One region of the Bacillus sp. EA-CB0995 genome, then DNA from elsewhere that is predicted to be linked to it. Evidence: riboswitches for the same ligand, from Rfam matches in the RefSeq annotation. Region 1 holds a riboswitch; each other region holds the start of a gene.
The links. A riboswitch is a leader RNA that binds a small molecule or an ion and turns the genes downstream of it on or off. The one in region 1 is predicted to bind S-adenosylmethionine.
Positions count from the first base shown of each region.

Region 2: it holds a riboswitch for S-adenosylmethionine, as region 1 does, so the genes downstream of both, ACEWFJ_RS17570 (YezD family protein) here and mtnK (S-methyl-5-thioribose kinase) in region 1, are expected to answer to the same signal.
Region 3: it holds a riboswitch for S-adenosylmethionine, as region 1 does, so the genes downstream of both, ACEWFJ_RS01780 (bifunctional O-acetylhomoserine aminocarboxypropyltransferase/cysteine synthase) here and mtnK (S-methyl-5-thioribose kinase) in region 1, are expected to answer to the same signal.
Region 4: it holds a riboswitch for S-adenosylmethionine, as region 1 does, so the genes downstream of both, ACEWFJ_RS11805 (hypothetical protein) here and mtnK (S-methyl-5-thioribose kinase) in region 1, are expected to answer to the same signal.

Region 1 is NZ_CP169269.1:1,601,273-1,604,421, reverse strand. It holds gene ACEWFJ_RS08480 (YvrJ family protein) at 1-47, opposite strand, end outside; gene mtnK (S-methyl-5-thioribose kinase) at 314-1,498, opposite strand; SAM riboswitch class I at 1,586-1,731, opposite strand; partial or broken gene ACEWFJ_RS08470 (carbon-nitrogen family hydrolase) at 1,805-2,669, opposite strand; partial or broken gene ACEWFJ_RS08465 (aminotransferase class I/II-fold pyridoxal phosphate-dependent enzyme) at 2,684-3,149, shown strand, end outside.
Region 2 is NZ_CP169269.1:3,397,185-3,400,333, reverse strand. It holds lysine riboswitch at 1-46, shown strand, start outside; gene lysA (diaminopimelate decarboxylase) at 228-1,544, shown strand; SAM riboswitch class I at 1,672-1,780, shown strand; gene ACEWFJ_RS17570 (YezD family protein) at 1,847-1,990, shown strand; gene ACEWFJ_RS17565 (phosphoadenylyl-sulfate reductase) at 2,082-2,786, shown strand; gene sat (sulfate adenylyltransferase) at 2,831-3,149, shown strand, end outside.
Region 3 is NZ_CP169269.1:320,644-323,792, reverse strand. It holds gene metA (homoserine O-acetyltransferase MetA) at 1-166, opposite strand, end outside; gene ACEWFJ_RS01780 (bifunctional O-acetylhomoserine aminocarboxypropyltransferase/cysteine synthase) at 147-1,442, opposite strand; SAM riboswitch class I at 1,534-1,637, opposite strand; gene ACEWFJ_RS01775 (chloride channel protein) at 2,051-3,149, shown strand, end outside.
Region 4 is NZ_CP169269.1:2,270,425-2,273,573, forward strand. It holds partial or broken gene ACEWFJ_RS11795 (YwiC-like family protein) at 1-522, shown strand, start outside; gene ACEWFJ_RS11800 (hypothetical protein) at 740-931, opposite strand; SAM riboswitch class I at 1,077-1,175, shown strand; gene ACEWFJ_RS11805 (hypothetical protein) at 1,243-1,542, shown strand; gene ACEWFJ_RS11810 (NAD(P)H-dependent oxidoreductase) at 1,835-2,410, shown strand; gene ACEWFJ_RS11815 (hypothetical protein) at 2,407-2,775, shown strand; partial or broken gene ACEWFJ_RS11820 (serine hydrolase domain-containing protein) at 2,815-3,149, opposite strand, start outside.

The sequences.
Region 1 (3,149 bases):
ACAATTGGAAAGCCAACATTGCCAATAACCGATATCCATTCCTCCATAGTCTCTCCTCCCTTCTTATTATAAGTAAGAGAGACTCCAAAAAAGTGGTAAATAAAAACAAGCTAAATCATTTTTGTTTTCCCAAATATCTTTGCGATTTCCACTTTATAATCCCTTTGCACCTCTAATAAAACAATACTTTTCTAAACATCTTCAATTGTAGTTAATGTCTTATATTCAATAATAGTCGGCAATTTCTTTTAATTCAAAAGAGCGATGGAGTTTCCCTTCTAACTAACAGAACGAAGTACCGCCACTCTTGTACTCATACTTTCACTTCCTTCTCAAAAACAATAGAATTAAATAATATACGGAACAAACGAGCATCCGCATTTTCTATTTTATGTAGAAGTAATTTTCTTCCTAACCGTAATGCCTGCCTTTTTGCCTGTAACCTTGTTTCGTTATGAGAAATCCCATCTAAATCTGCAACATGCGCTAACCCAATTGTACGGCGAATAATCTCACATCCTACAAATCCAACTGCATCAGTGAAAATATTGTTTAGTACAATTGGTAACCATTGCTTTTCTTTCGTATACGGCTCTATGCCTTCGAGCACCCATAACTTCGTAAATGTTTCTACGAAAACGCTCCATGTTTGCTCAATATGATAAAATAATACGTTGCGCTTGTTTTCTTCACGTGACAGTGCATTTAATAATAAATTGGCAATCAATTGGCCTAAATCGAATCCAAATGGACCAAATGTCGCAAATTCTGGATCAATCACTTTCGTTTCTGAAGATGATGAAAATATACTTCCAGTATGTAAATCACCGTGAATTAATGCTTCTTTTCGCGTCAAAAATTTATACTTACACTGCGCTACTCGTAACTTCAAATTTTTATCACACCAAAGTTCGTCAACAACATCTTGTAATTCTTCTTCATACTTATTTGTTTCATAGTTTGCAAATGGATCAGTAAATACAAGATTCTCTGTAATCTTACATAAATCAGGGTTTACAAACTTACTATCTAGCACTCTTTTTTCTTCTGCTTGTAGTCCAAAATCGGATGTGTAGAAAAGAACATGAGCTAAAAAATGCCCGATATGCCGAGATAATAGCGGATAGTCTTCCCCGTTTATCAATCCGTTTCTTGTTATCGTTAATGCTGATAAATCTTCCATAACAATAATTGCTAATGTTTCATCATGCCCGTATACTTTCGGCACATACTCTGGTACGTATTTTGCAAAAATTTGCAATGCACGACTTTCAATCGTTGCACGGCGTAAAGATAGCGGCCAACTTTTTCCTACTACCTTTGCATATGGAAGAGCCTGCTTAAGAATCAATCCTTTCTTCCCATCATGTAAACGAAACACATAATTTAAATTCCCATCACCAATTTCTTCACAAGTGACAACTGCCTTTTCTGAAAAATAACCATGTTCTTTCGCATATGTAACGGCTGTTTCTTCTGTTAATTGCTTGTACCCCACTCTGATTCCCCCTTAATGTATCGGGGTTTTTCATCATAAGAAAAACCCCTTTCGATGACGAAAGAGGTTTGAAGATTCACTTCTCCCCTCTTATCTATCAGAAAGTCTCTCTTTCTGTTGGAATTAGCACCGTGCCTTACTAGGCGCGAATTGTGCGCCCCATTTCACAATGGTATTACGGTCGGTTGCTGGGCTTCATCGGGCCAAATCCCTCCACCTGCTCTTGATAAGAGTATATAGTTGTCTGAATTTTTCAGTTTCTGTTGTTGACTATACCAAGAATAAAAATTGTTTGTCAATACTTTTTCACATGTACAATTCTGGACGGCGATCAAAAAAAACAGGAATCCCTTTACGCACTTCAGAAATCTTCTTTTCATCTAATGTTCCATACAAAATCATTTCTGTTTCATCTGCCTCATTCACGACTTCTCCCCAAGGATCAATAATAAGCGAATGGCCTGCAAATACATTATTCAGATCACGCCCAGCACGATTGCAAGCCACAACATAACATTGATTTTCAATCGCCCTTGCTTGAAGTAATAACCGCCAATGCGCTAAGCGAACAAGTGGCCACTCGGCTACAACGAATAATACTGTTGCCCCCTGTGCAGCATGAACGCGTACCCACTCTGGAAAACGAATATCATAACAAATTGTTCCTGCACACGACGTATCATCTAATATAAAGTGACCCGTTTTATTTCCAGCAATTAAATATTTATGCTCATCCATCAGTTGAAACAAGTGCACTTTACTATATTCAGCCACAATTTTCCCGCTTCGATTACTAATATACATTGTATTTGTAACACCTTTCTCTGTCTGCTTAGCAATCGATCCTCCAACAATATTCACACAATTTTGCTTACCCCACTTTGATAATAATTGTTTCGTGTATTTCCCATCTGGGTCAGCAATTTCAGGAAGACGTTCCAAATCATACCCTGTTGTCCATAACTCTGGTAATACAATAACGTCTGGCTTTTCCTTCATCGCTTCGTTTATTTTTTTCGGCATGTTCTATATTTTTTTCTACATTCCCAAAAGTAATATCCATTTGAATACAAGCAATTTTCATTGATTTCTCCCTACTCCCTTTTATTTTTTCTTTACAAAAAGTTGGAAAGATTATATTATTTGTCACTAGAATTGTAACAACTTTCAAAAGAGGTGGAAAGTATGAAACGTTTTCAATCTTCTGAGTCATTAACATCATTACCAACACAATTTTTTGCTTCGCTCGTCACAAAAGTCAACAAAGCCGTGCAAGCTGGTCATGATATTATTAACTTAGGACAAGGAAATCCAGATCAGCCAACGCCAGCGCATATCGTAGCAGCGCTACAGCGTGCAGCAGAACAACCAATTCATCATAAATATCCGCCATTTCGCGGGCATGAAAGCTTAAAAGAAGCTGTCGCTACGTTTTATGAGCGTGAATACGATGTACAGTTAAATCCCAAAACCGAAGTAGCTGTTTTATTTGGTGGAAAAGCTGGATTAGTTGAATTACCGCTTTGTTTTACAAATCCAGGCGATACAATTCTCGTTCCTGATCCTGGCTATCCAGATTATTTATCAGGTGTTGCCTTAGCGAAAGCAAAACTTGCAACAATGCCATTATTAGCAGAAAATCATTTTTTAC
Region 2 (3,149 bases), 1.8 Mb from region 1:
TGTAGTACTGTCATAAGTATTTTGCTTATGGAGAGCTATTAGGAGATGTTTGATGCGGTTTCTTATTTGAGAAAATAACAATACGTTTATTTTTTCGACATAAATTCTTCTAATAAGAAACGCGTGTGAACATTGTTCCGCGCGTTTTTTGTTTATCTAAATTAGGAATAATAGTAATAAATAAGAAATGTAATAGAGGGTTTTGCGAAAACAAGGGAGGAATTCACATGTATTTACACGGCACAAGCCGCATTAATGAACAAGGACACTTAGAAATTGGAGGATGCGATGCTACTGAACTTACAAGAGCATATGGGACACCACTTTATGTTTACGATGAAGCAGCAATTCGAGAGAAATGTCGTGCATTTCATCGTGCTTTTAGGGAAAGTGGGTTCTCTTATCAAGTAGCATATGCAAGCAAAGCGTTCTTGTGCATGGAAATGTGCAGGTTAGCTGCCGAAGAAAATATGTCACTAGATGTTGTGTCTAGCGGAGAACTATATACGGCGTTGCAAGCGAGATTTCCAGCAGAGCGCATCCATTTTCATGGTAATAATAAAACAGAAGAAGAAATAAGAATGGCATTAGAAGCTAATATTGGCTGCTTTGTTGTAGATAATTTTTTTGAACTAGAGGTATTGCATGATTTAGCGAAAGAATACGGGCAAGTTGTGAATATCTTGCTGCGTGTGACGCCGGGAGTAGAAGCGCATACACATGAATATATTACAACAGGTCAAGATGATTCTAAGTTTGGTTTCGGTATTTCAACAGGGCATGCATCACAAGCGGTAAAAAGTGCATTAGAAAAATCAAACTATCGTGTATTAGGAATTCATTCTCATATCGGATCGCAAATTTTTGAGACGGCAGGATTTATTCGTGCAATTGAAGTGCTTCGCAACTTCTTGGAAACAGTGAGAAAAGAAATGAACTATGTAGCCCCAGTATTAAATGTAGGAGGCGGTTTTGGAATTCGCTATACGGAAGGGGACACACCTCTTGCTCTTGGTGAATATGTGAAAGCTGTGACGGATGCGGTACGTGAGCAGTTTACAGTATGCGAATACCCCCTTCCAGAAATTTGGGTAGAACCAGGCCGTAGTATTGTTGGAGATGCAGGAACAACGTTGTATACAGTTGGAGCGATTAAAGATATTCCGGGTATCCGTAAATATGTATCGGTTGATGGAGGTATGACAGATAATCTTCGTCCAGCACTTTATGGAGCTCGTTATGAAGCATTGCTAGCAAATCGTGCGAATGAATCTGCCGAAGAGGTTGTTTCAATTGCGGGAAAATGTTGTGAAAGTGGGGATATGCTCATTTGGGATGTAGAGCTTCCAAAAGTTGTTTCTTGTGATCTCTTAGCTATTTCTTGTACAGGGGCATATGGTTATTCGATGGCAAATAATTATAACCGTATTCGTCGCCCAGCAGTTGTGTTTGCAAAAAACGGAAAATCACAAGTTGTTGTGGAGAGAGAATCGTATGAAAATATTATTGAGAACGATCGCATACGTGTAAAGGAACTTGTGTGACTGCGTCCTTACTTAGCTGAAGTGGGAGTTGTTTAGGTGAACAACTCCTTCTTTGTCAAAAAAACATAAAATTTATCGGAAAACTAGGATTGAAAAAAATCAGAATTGTGATAAAATACAAATATAATTCTTATCAAGAGTGGCGGAGGGAACTGGCCCGAAGAAGCCCGGCAACCTACTTTATAGGAGTAAGGTGCTACTTCCAGCAAAATGGTATCCATTTTGGAAGATAAGGTAGATACGTTACCGGAACAGTCTTTTCGAAATGGGAAAGATTTTTTTATGAAAAAGGGGGGCTGTTCGTGGGAGTGCGCGGACAATTTGAAGAAGTAGCAAGTCAGATTCAATCTATGCTTACTGATATGAAATATGGTTCTATTACAATTGTTGTGCAAGATGGTAAAGTGATTCAGCTTGAAAAAAGTGAAAAAGTACGCTTAAAATAAGCACGCTGACTAGAAAAACTAGAGGCGGCCCTAATCTATTTCTATAGGTTAAGGCCGCCTTTTTATATGGGTGTTATGAGGGGGGACAACGATGTTAACGTACGAAACGTGGCAAGATAATTTTGTTTCATTTCAGGAAGATGATGAAACGAAAGGCGCTTTGGCAGCAGTACGCTGGGCGTATGAACATTATGAGGACGATATTGTTTATGCATGCAGCTTTGGGATAGAAGGAATGGTTTTATTGCACGTGATTAACCAAGTAAATCCATCTGCAAAGATTGTATTTTTAGATACAAATGTTCATTTTCAAGAAACATATGACTTGATCAAAAAAGTCAGGGAACGATTTCCTAAGTTGAATATTATTGAAAAGCAGCCGGCACTTACACTTGAGGAACAAGCAAAAGAGTATGGTGAGAAATTATGGGAACATAATCCAAACCTTTGTTGTCAATTAAGGAAAATTAAGCCGTTAGAAGAAGCGCTAACAGGTAGGAAGGCATGGATATCAGGCTTAAGAAGAGAACAGTCTGAAACGCGAAAACATACGCAGTTTGTCAATCGAGATCATCGCTTTCAATCTGTTAAAATTTGTCCGCTTATTCATTGGACTTGGAAAGAAGTATGGCGCTATGTATACAAGCATAATTTGCCGTACAACCCACTCCATGATATTGGGTATCCGAGCATCGGATGTGAAACATGTACCGTGCAGGTACAAGAGGGTGGAGATTCGCGAGATGGGCGCTGGGCCGGGAAGTTGAAAACAGAATGTGGTCTTCATTATCAATGAAGACTACTATTCGTTAATACTTGATATAGAAGGAGAAAAAGAAAATGAGTGATACAAAAATATTAGTCAATCGAATTGATGAAACATATGAAACAGCACATATCGTAAAAGAAATTGAGTTAGATGGAATCGCATTAAGTGATTTAGAACTCATTGCGATCGGTGGATATAGCCCACTTACTGGCTTTTTAGGAAAGAACGATTATGTGTCAGTAGTAGAAACAATGCGATTAGCAGATGGAGATGTATGGAGCATTCCAATTACATTACCTATAACAGAAGAAAAAGCGAAGGAATTAAAAGTGGGGGAAGAAGTTCGGCTTGTAAAAGAAGGTGTAACTTACGGTGTGATTCAAGTTCAAG
Region 3 (3,149 bases), 1.3 Mb from region 1:
GAAGCAACTGCGTTTCAGTTTCTTGCTTTGTTGGCATTAAATTTAAAATAGCAATCTTCAAAGCACGGATATCTTGTGTTTCTGCTCGTTCTTTCGTCATCACGAAAATATTTTCATTTTGTAATACTTTACGAGCGGGTAAATCTTTAGCAATGATGATCGGCATACTGTTTTCCTCCAGAAAGGGCTTCTGCTAAATCAGCAATAATATCCGCCGCATCTTCAATACCAACCGATAACCGAATTAAATCAGGCGTTACACCCGCCAGATGCTGCTGCTCTTCAGTAAGCTGACGATGCGTTGTGCTTGCAGGATGAATCACACAAGTTCTTGCATCTGCCACATGCGTCACCAATGCTGCGAGCTTCACACTTGCAATAAACTCCTTAGCGGATTCAATACCACCTTTTACTCCAAACGTTAAAACACCACTCGCACCTTTCGGTAAATATTTTTGTGCCAATGCATAATTTTCATTACCTTGAAGTCCTGGATAATTGACCCACTCAACGCGTTCGTGCTGAGATAGCCACTGTGCAACAGTTAGTGCGTTTTGACTATGACGCTCCATACGAAGATGCAGTGTCTCTAAGCCAATATTACTCATATACGCATTGAATGGACTCATACAATTTCCATAGTCTCTTAATAACTGCACACGAGCTTTCACAATGTATGCCGCCTGCCCAAATTTTTGCACGTAACTCACACCATGATAACTTGGATCTGGTTCAACGAATTCAGGAAACTTACTCCAATCGAAATTACCGCCATCAATGACAATACCGCCAAGTGAACTTGCATGACCATCGATGTATTTCGTTGTAGAATGAACGACAATGTTTGCACCATGTTCAAATGCATGGCATAAATACGGCGTAGCTAGCGTATTGTCGACGATAAATGGTACCTCAAGCTCTTTTGCCGCATCAGAAAGCTCTTTAAAGTTAAGAACATTCATCGCTGGATTTCCAAGCGATTCTGCATACACAAGCTTTGTTTTCTCATTTGCGAGAGCAACAATTTCATCAGCGGCTAAGTTTGGATTAAAGAAAGTAACCTCAATGCCCAGCTTCCGCAGACTAACTGCAAATAAATTAAATGTACCGCCGTATACTGTTGATGAGCAAAGCAGGTGATCGCCGCTGCCGCAAATATTTAATACCGCTAACATAATTGCAGCTTGCCCAGATGCAGTTGCAACCGCACCAACTCCGCCTTCTAACTCCGTCAGCTTCTGCTCAAATGCTGCAAGCGTTGGGTTACCAATACGGGTATAAATATAACCTTCTGCCTCTAAATTAAAAAGAGCTGCTAAATCGTCAGATGTATCGTATTTATACGTCGTGCTTTGATAAAGCGGCAAAACACGCGGTTCACCATTTTTCGGCGTATAACCACCTTGCACACAAATTGTGCCTTTTCCCCTTGCATCACTCATTCCTCAATCCCCTTTCTTTCTTAACATAAAAAAACTGCTTCTTTCCTAAATAAGAAAGAAGCAGCTTAGATAAACGCTCGACATGTAGCCTTTCTTATCGTTCAGGAAATACCTGCAGGATTTGGCACAATTCCGTTTTACGGCTGTTGCCAAGGTTTCGTAGGGCCCGGTCCCTCCACCTATTCTTGATAAGACTTATGCAATTACCGTTGATTTTATAGCAAATATTTCCTAGTGTCAATTATTTTTCTGAATCTTTGTAAAAATAACAACAATCCGTTTGTTCATTCTCAAACTTTAAGTTATATTAAAAAAACATTGATATTCTATACTAAAAACAAAAAAAACGTTTCAAAAACTTTACTTACTATGTAAAATTAAAGAGTTATACTTAATTTTAGCAAGCATCAAAATATATGTATAAACATGATTAAAATTATGACTAGTTCAGAGTTTCATACAATAATAATGCTGATTTTTGTAATATACTTTGAATAAGTAGCTCTTTAAAAAGGATAATATCCATATTGAATGAGTTACCCAATTATTTTCGTATCAGAATCTCTAACTTTTTCATAATAGGATATAACATAAAGGAGGCATAAAAAATGGCTACTAGGAGAAACATGCACTATTTACTCATCATGTACGGTTTATTTCTAGGTGCTATAGTTGGTGCTATAGTCTGGTTATTTTTAGTCGTCACAAATGCTGGAATTCAGTTTGTTTGGGAATATTTACCTAAAGAATTTGGATCACCCTCTTATTACACAATTTGTGTAACAGTAATTGGCGGTGTTCTTGTCGGACTGACACAGAAGTATTTCGGTACATACCCCCGTTTAATGCCAGAGACCATGGCTGAATATCAGAAAACAGGTAGAATTGAGTACCATTTTGTGCATAAAGCTACGTTAACAGCTGTTATTGTTTTAGTATTTGGCGCAAGCTTAGGACCGGAAGCAGCACTTGTTGGGATTATAGGTGGACTTTGTACGTGGGTTGGTGATCGCTTTAAATTTACTTTAAAAGGAATGCACGAACTAACAGAATTTGGGATTGGCGCTGCTTTAAGTGTTATTTTTAATGCACCGCTATTCGGTTATTTAGCTCCAAGAGAACATGAAGATACACAACTCACTGAAGCTTTTAGAGGGAAAAAGACTATCGTATATCTCGCTACTACTTTTGCTGGTTTTTCTGTATATTTATTGCTTAGTCAGTTTGATAATCGAGGATCCTTTATTGTTAATTTTGGAGAAGGATCTTTTGCACTCCATGAATGGATTGCCTTTCTCCCTCTTATTTTTATAGGTGTCGGGGTAGGATACTGTTATTTCCAATTAGAACATATATTAGAAAAAATAGTACATCCTTTTCAAGAATATAAGCTAACATTAGCGATTATAGGCGGTATCCTTTTAGGGATTGCAGGAACTATACTTCCGTATACACTGTTTTCAGGAGAACACCAATTAAAAGACTTAGTAAATGAATGGACAGGAATATCATTTGGGATACTGGCTCTTTCAGGGATTTTAAAGTTGTGTATAACCGCGGTTTGTTTAACTACAGGTTGGCGTGGCGGACATATTTTTCCAATTGTATTTTCTGGTGCAAGTATTGGATATGCTATAGCAACTCTCATACCGTCATTAGATCCAGTTGCTTGTGTAGCTATTGTAACGACAGCCATTTCAAGCTATG
Region 4 (3,149 bases), 670 kb from region 1:
TTATTTTAGTCTTGCTATTTTGTTTGGTATAGTTCCACTTACATACGAATGGCGTATTCTTTTTTTGCAATATATATGCTTCCATTATTTTTTGTAAACATTTTTTTTGCGTGTCAAAAGAATGAGCGAGCACTACTGAATGATGTTAGTGCTATTATCGTTTTTTGTATTGGCGGAATGATCAGTTATTATTTCACAATGAAAACAATTGATGAAACAGCATGGCTAATCGCACTTGTTTCATTTTTATACTTTCTGGGAAGCACGTTCTATGTGAAAACGATGATTCGAGAAAAGAAAAATCCAACATATCGTTGGATTTCATGGGGATACCATTTATCACTTGTAGTTGGTACGTTCATTGTGTCTCCTTGGTTTGTCATTGCGTTTATTCCAAGTTGCATTCGCGCTATTGTGTTATATGGTAAAAAAGTAACTGTTTTAAAAGTTGGTGTGTGGGAAATCGTCAATTCAGTTTATTTTTTCATTGCTACTACAGTATTATTTCAATTTAAGGGTTGATATTAAATTAATGAATAAAAAGTAAGCATGATTCATACGTGCTTACTTTTTATTGTTAGGAATTGTTTATCTCGCATTAACGGGCAGTAAGTCCCCCACCTCAAGATTTTGAGAAGATTGAAGAAAGTAGGTGGGGGATAACTGCCCGTAAAAGCCCGATTGGTTCAACTAACCATCAGTGGAGGATGAAAAAACCCCCACTGATGGAAATTTCACTTTATTCTTGAGATAAAATATTTGCCGTACTATCGCACTGTTGCAGCGCATGTTGGACAGCTTGTAAAGATTGTTCAATACGTTGACGATTATCTGATTTCTCGACTGTTTGCAAGGCGCTTTGTAAACAGTTTTTTGCTTCATGTAAAGCTTGGCAAGAATCTTGAACATGACCACGTGCATTTTTTTGCATGATTGCACCTCCTTTGGTCTATACATTTGTAGTATGAGCAAAACGAAACAAAATATAATAGTTTTCAAAAAATGAATCCTGATAATTCTTATAAGAATTGACTTTTTTGGTTATATTCGTTATAGTGAGGGTTAAAGTGAATATTTTCTTATCCAGAGAGGTGGAGGGACTGGCCCGATGAAACCCAGCAACCGCAATGCAGGTGCTAATTCCAGCAGAACATTTTTGTTCTGAAAGATAAGAAGGAAGAGATATGTTCCGCTTCTTCTTATCGAAGAGGTTTTTTATTGCAAAAAAACCGATAATGAAAGATGGACAACGAGAAGAAAGGAGTGGACATAGCTGTGACAATCGAGAAATATATTACATTGCGAAGTGCAATTTACGAATATATGGAAGAACAAGAAGAGCCGATTACGTTATTGGATATTCAAGAGTATATTGCTTCTGAACATAAAGGGAAATTTGCGAAAAAGATGCTTCAGCAATTTTATTTATTACGGTTACTTGATGAATTAAAACTGGATGGGAAAATTACTTTAGCAGAGCCACACAAATATATAGATGATAAGGGGATTTACTACATAGTAAAAGAGAGAAGAGGGAGTTGATCTCTCTTTTTTTATGTTATAATTTATTTGAAAATTCACTCACTTTTGAGGTATGTAGATAAAAAGACTGTACTATGCAGTCTTTTTACAAGGAAATGGTGCTGAGTGTGTAGTGTTCAAAAATTAAATGTGCCCCGAAAGATGGGCGTTCTCGGCTAACAAATAAAAAAGACACCATCGCCGAATAGGTGTCATTGCTTTTGTAAAAGGGGCTTGCCCTTTGACATATATTAGAATAGCATGTGAATCCAATAAAAGTCAAAAGGAAATTTAAGGAAAGGTGTTGTTTACAATGAACATATTGATTGTATACGCGCATCCAAACCCGTCAAGTTTCAACGCTGCTATTTTGAAACATGTGGAACAAGGATTACAAAAAACAAGTCACTCTGTAGCCGTTCTTGATTTGTATAAGGAACAATTTAATCCTGTTCTAACCTTTAACGAGACAAAAAAGAGAAGAGATTTAGTGCATGAGGAAGAAACAGGGGAATATAGGGAATTAGTTGCAGAGGCAGATTACTTCATTTTTATTTACCCAGTTTGGTGGTGGAGTATGCCGGCGATATTAAAGGGATTTATTGACCGAGTATTTGTTTCAGGTTTTGCTTACAAATATGAAGGGATAATGCCTAAAGGATTACTTACAGGAAAACAAGCATGGGTGATTTATACACTAGATTCTCCTTTATGGTACGCTGCACTTTTATACCGATCAGCTGAATGGATTGTAATGAAGAAAGGAATATTATACTTTTGTGGGATACGTAACATAAAGCGTTCTGTATTTCAATCTGTGAAAAATAGTAAACAAGAAAAAAGAGAGAAATGGCTGCAAAAGATATATGAGAAGGCGGCAAAATTATGAAAAATAAGGAACAGATTTATAAAATTATGAGTGTATGTAAAAGAGAAGATGATTTGTTTTATTCTTATCTTTCTTGTTTATTTAGGATAAAAGAGAATAGCAAGCAATTTTCTAAAGTTAAACAAGAAGTGCGGGAAGAGTATCTTATAAGAGGTATTTGTGAGAGAGAAGTAGACATTTTAGTAGAACAAAACCAACAAGTTGCAGATTTGTATATACCTAAGTTGCTTCGATGGGAATTTTTACAGGCAAACGTCTATTATATAGAAGACTTGTGTTCGATGGTATTTCAGTTAGAACCTTTGTGTTTCTCAGAAGAACAATGGGAAAATGTAATTACGATCATAGAGAAAGAGCTGCCATAAGACAGCTCTTTTTGTAACAAAAACTTCGAAAGTTAAAGCCTAATTGGAGGTTCTTTTTTGTAAGTGTTTTGCAATTTGTAAATACATATCACTATATGCGGATTGTATTTCTCCGTTATGATTAGCATTTGATGAAAAATGAACGATAACCATATTTGCAGTTGGATCAATATATAAGCATTGTCCATAACTCCCAAGTACTTCGAAGGCATCATGTTCATTATGGGGAATCCACCATTGATTATGATAAGAATATGCTTCACCATCTCCAACTGGAAGTTCGTATTTTTTAATATTCTTAATTTCATCAATGATAGAAGAAGAAATAATTTGCTTTCCGTCATATACGCCATTGTCCACAATCATTTTTCCGA